Regions from separate parts of the Streptomyces sp. NPDC059909 genome, predicted to be linked through region 2. Evidence: predicted binding sites of a transcription regulator. Region 2 holds the regulator's gene; the other holds the start of a gene.
What was found. Region 2 encodes HspR, which represses chaperone genes until heat shock. Its sites were predicted from a motif close to TTGAGNNNNNNNNNCTCAA; they were not measured.

Region 1 (2,396 bases), on a different contig from region 2:
TCGTGCTGCTCGGAGACCTCCTGGCGTACGAGGACCCGCTCACCGACTGGGGCCATCCGCTGGCTCTCCTGGCCGGAGTCCTGAGCCTGCCGGTCGTACGCCGGTGGGCGCGGGTGCGGGCGTAGCCGCGGACGCGGACACGAGCGGCGGCACGGGGCCGGGCGGCTGATGAACACCTGGCCGCGGCTCCGGGTTGCTTTACGGCTCCGCCGTGCGCCCGGGTCACCCGCCGCGTTCAAGGTGTCTCAGGGTGTCTTCGGGTCGTAGCACACGCTGACCAGCGGCGCGAGCACCCGCCACCCGAGCGCCTCGTACAGGGCCCGTCCGTCGGGTGTCCCGCCCAGCACCCCGGCCGTGGCGCCCTCCTCGACGGCCGCGTTCTGGAGCGTGCGCATCACCAGGCTGCCGAGGCCCTTGCGCCGGTGCCCGGGGGCGGTCTCGATCTGGTCGACGACCGCGGGCCGCGCCGCGCCGCCCCGCGCGATCTGTCCGCGTGCCGCGAAAGTCCCGTCGTCCGTCGTGACCAGGACCTTCGTCACGTTCCCGTACGTCCAGGTGCGCAGGCGGTGCCCGGCGGGCAGCACGGCCTCCTCGCGCCGCAGCTGCGCCCTCATCAGGAACCCGGGCTCGTCGGGCGTCCAGTCGGGCCCCAGCCAGGCGAGAACCCTCTCCGGGTCCTCGAACACCTTCAGCCGGCGGCCCGGCGTCCTGGCTGCCGCGGCGACCTTGCGGACGGCGCCGGCCCCGCCGTCGGTGAGCACGTGGCGGGTGGTGTGCCGGGGCAGTCCGACATCGATCGTGAAGCCCCAGGGCTCGGCGACGGGCTCCGCGGCCCCCCGCGAGACGACCCAGCCGTCCACCCAGGCCCGTATCGCATCGGTAATGGATGAATCTGTCATGTGCTTATTACATCGGCTGCTCACGCGATCCGGCATCGGCGATCGCTCACAGCGAACACCGGCCCGGGAACATCCGGCGTCCCTCCTGCATTGAGTCGGCATAGCTCAACTTGACTGCCGAAGGGGAGATCATGGCTTCGACGTCCACACCGCTCACCCTGCCTGTGCTGCCGCTCGACGACGAGGTCGTGCTGCCCGGGATGGTGGTACCGCTCGACCTGTCCGACCCCGACGTACGGGCCGCGGTGGAGGCCGCCCAGGCCGCCGCTCGGTCCCAGCCGGGCAAGCCCAGGGTGCTGCTCGTGCCGCGCATCGACGGGACGTACGCCGCGACGGGCGTGCTCGGCACCGTCGAGCAGGTCGGCCGGCTCTCCGACGGGGACCCCGGTGCCCTGATCCGCGGGCGCAGCCGTGTGCGCATCGGTGCGGGCACGACCGGTCCCGGCGCCGCCCTCTGGGTGGAGGGCATCGGCGTCGACGGGACCGTCCCGGATCCGCTGCCGGGCTCCGTCACCGAGCTGGTCAAGGAGTACAAGGCGCTCGCCACCAGCTGGCTGAAGAAGCGCGGCGCCTGGCAGGTCGTCGACCGCGTCCAGCAGATCGACGACGTCTCGGCCCTCGCCGACAACTCCGGGTACTCGCCGTTCCTGACGACCGCACAGAAGGTGGAGCTGCTGGAGACCGGCGACCCCGTCGCCCGGCTCAAGCTCGCCACCGAACAGCTCCGCGAGCACCTCGCCGAGCAGGACGTGGCCGAGTCCATCGCCAAGGACGTCCAGGAGGGCGTCGACAAGCAGCAGCGCGAGTTCCTGCTGCGCCGCCAGCTCGAAGCCGTACGCAAGGAGCTGCGCGAGCTCAACGGCGAGTCCGAGGGCGACGAGTCCGACGACTACCGCGCCCGGGTCGAGGCCGCCGACCTTCCCGAGAAGGTCCGCGAGGCGGCCCTCAAGGAGGTCGAGAAGCTCGAGCGGTCCAGCGACCAGAGCCCCGAGGGCTCCTGGATCCGCACCTGGCTCGACACCGTCCTCGAACTGCCGTGGAACGAGCGCACGGAGGACGCGTACGACATCCAGGGCGCCAAGACGGTCCTCGATGCCGAGCACGCGGGCCTGGACGACGTGAAGGAACGGATCACCGAATACCTGGCGGTGCGCAAGCGGCGCGCCGACCGGGGGCTCGGCGTGGTCGGCGGGCGGCGCGGGGGTGCGGTTCTCGCTCTCGTCGGCCCGCCGGGCGTGGGCAAGACCTCGCTCGGCGAGTCCGTCGCGCACGCGATGGGCCGGAAGTTCGTCCGGGTCGCGCTCGGCGGCGTACGGGACGAGGCGGAGATCCGCGGCCACCGGCGCACGTACGTCGGCGCGCTGCCCGGCCGTATCGTCCGCGCCGTCAAGGAGGCCGGGTCCATGAACCCGGTGGTCCTGCTCGACGAGATCGACAAGGTCGGCTCCGACTTCCGCGGGGACCCGGCGGCGGCGCTGCTCGAAGTCCTGGACCCGG
Region 2 (2,396 bases):
GCGAGGAGAGCGGTGGCCCGGACGAGGGCTGACGTGATCGGTGACGGAAACGGAATCGTCCGAGAGGAGGGACGTCGATGAGCACGAAGGACTTCGTGGAGAAGGACTACTACAAGGTCCTCGGCGTCCCCAAGGACGCCACCGAGGCCGAGATCAAGAAGGCGTACCGGAAGCTCGCCCGCGAGTTCCACCCGGACGCCAACAAGGGCGACGCCAAGGCCGAGGAGCGCTTCAAGGAGATCTCCGAGGCCAACGACGTGCTCGGCGACGCCAAGCGGCGCAAGGAGTACGACGAGGCGCGCGCCCTCTTCGGCAACGGCGGCTTCCGGGCAGGCGGCCCCGGTGCCGGCGGCACGTTCAACTTCGACCTGAGTGACCTCTTCGGGGGCACCCAGACCGGGGGCGGCGGCGCCGGCGGCTTCGGGGGCGGCCTCGGAGACGTCTTCGGCGGCCTGTTCCACCGTGGCGCCGGGGCCGGCGCGCGTACACAGCCCCGCCGCGGCCAGGACATCGAGTCCGAGGTGACGCTCAGCTTCACCGAGGCGGTGGACGGGGCCACGGTCCCGCTGCGGATGTCCAGCCAGCAGCCCTGCAAGGCCTGCTCGGGCACCGGCGACAAGAACGGCACGCCGCGCGTGTGCCCGACCTGTGTCGGCACCGGGCAGGTCTCGCGCGGCGGCAGCGGCTCGTTCTCGCTGACCGACCCGTGCGTGGACTGCAAGGGCCGTGGGCTCATCGCCGAGAACCCGTGCGAGGTCTGCCACGGCAGTGGCCGGGCCAAGTCGTCCAGGACGATGCAGGTCCGCATCCCCGCGGGCGTGAGCGACGGCCAGCGGATCCGGCTGCGCGGCAAGGGCGCACCGGGCGAGCGCGGCGGCCCTGCCGGTGATCTGTACGTCGTCGTCCATGTCGACCCCCACCCGGTCTTCGGCCGCAAGGGCGACAACCTCACCGTCACGGTGCCGGTCTCCTTCGTGGAGGCGGCGCTCGGCGGCGAGGTGAAGGTGCCGACGCTCGGCGGGCCCCCGGTCACGCTGAAGCTGCCCGCAGGCACGCCCAACGGCCGTACGATGCGCGCCCGTGGCAAGGGCGCCGTCCGCAAGGACGGCACCCGCGGCGATCTCCTGGTCACCGTGGAGGTCGCGGTGCCGAAGGACCTCGGCCCCGAGGCGCGCGAGGCCCTGGAGGCGTACGGGAAGGCGACTGCGGGCGAGGATCCGCGGGCAGAACTGTTCCAGGCTGCGAAGGGAGCATGACGCCATGGACGGCCGACGTCGAAACCCTTACGAACTGACCGACGAGACGCCGGTCTACGTCATCTCGGTCGCGGCCCAGCTCTCGGGCCTGCACCCGCAGACCCTGAGGCAGTACGACCGCCTCGGCCTGGTCTCCCCGGGCCGCACCGCCGGCCGGGGCCGGCGCTACTCGGCCCGCGACATCGAACTGCTCCGCCAGGTGCAGGCGTTGTCGCAGGACGAGGGCATCAACCTGGCCGGTATCAAGCGCATCATCGAACTGGAGAACCAGGTCGCGGCGCTCCAGGCCCGCGTAGCCGAGCTCGCGGCGGCGGTGGAGGGCGCCGCGGCGGCGATGCAGCAGCGCGAGGCGCAGGTGCACGCGTCGTACCGGCGTGATCTGGTGCCGTACCAGGACGTGCAGCAGGCGAGTGCGCTGGTGGTGTGGCGGCCTAAGCCGAAGCGGGACTGACGTCGGCAGGACATACGAAGGGGCCGGGAGGTGTGAACCTCCCGGCCTCGGCGTCTCTCAGGTCACTGCGCCGGTGCGGTGACCGCCCAGTCGCCCGCCGGCGGGGACTCGGTGCCGTCCGCGGCCACGGCGGTCACCCAGTAGTAGGAGGTGGTGCCACGCCTGGCGCCGGTGTCGAAGTACGGGACGACATTGCTGCCGAGATCGGCGATCTTCTCATAGGCCTCGGTGGCCGGGTTCCAGCTGTAGACGCGGTAGCCGCCCGCGGCCTCGGGAGAGTCCTCGGCGAGCCCGTGCCATGTCACCTGGTTGCCCTCGTCGCCCTCCGCGGGCCACACAGTGACGTCCAGCGGCGAGCCCTCGGGCGTCGCCACGCTCGGCGTCGTGTCGAGCTCGGTCGCGGTCACGATGTTCGGCGAACGGGTCCACTTGTAGTGGGAGTTCCAGTCGTCGTCGACGGCGTCGATGAAGAAGCAGCGCTCCTCGCCGTCCGGGAGGGTGGCGTACGCGTACGAGGTGGTGTCGGCCGACAGCCACTCCACCTCGTACACGGAGCAGACCCTCTCCTCCTCGTCGCCCACGAGTTCGCCCGCGTACACGACGTACCGCCCCAGGTCGGGCGTCGGGTTCGCGTCCCAGTGCAGCGCGAAACCGTACTCGGTCGGGGTGACGGACAGTCCGGTGACGGC

Region 1: the regulator HspR is predicted to act here: its motif matches at 990-1,008, upstream of lon (endopeptidase La).

The regions. Positions count from the first base shown of each region.
Region 1 is NZ_JBHWKX010000056.1:43,273-45,668, reverse strand. Features, by position in the region: gene ACFV9O_RS29545 (rhomboid-like protein) at 1-125, shown strand, start outside; gene ACFV9O_RS29540 (GNAT family N-acetyltransferase) at 246-899, opposite strand; gene lon (endopeptidase La) at 1,031-2,396, shown strand, end outside.
Region 2 is NZ_JBHWKX010000013.1:139,777-142,172, reverse strand. Features, by position in the region: gene grpE (nucleotide exchange factor GrpE) at 1-32, shown strand, start outside; gene dnaJ (molecular chaperone DnaJ) at 78-1,256, shown strand; gene ACFV9O_RS12460 (heat shock protein transcriptional repressor HspR) at 1,261-1,707, shown strand; gene ACFV9O_RS12455 (fibronectin type III domain-containing protein) at 1,770-2,396, opposite strand, start outside.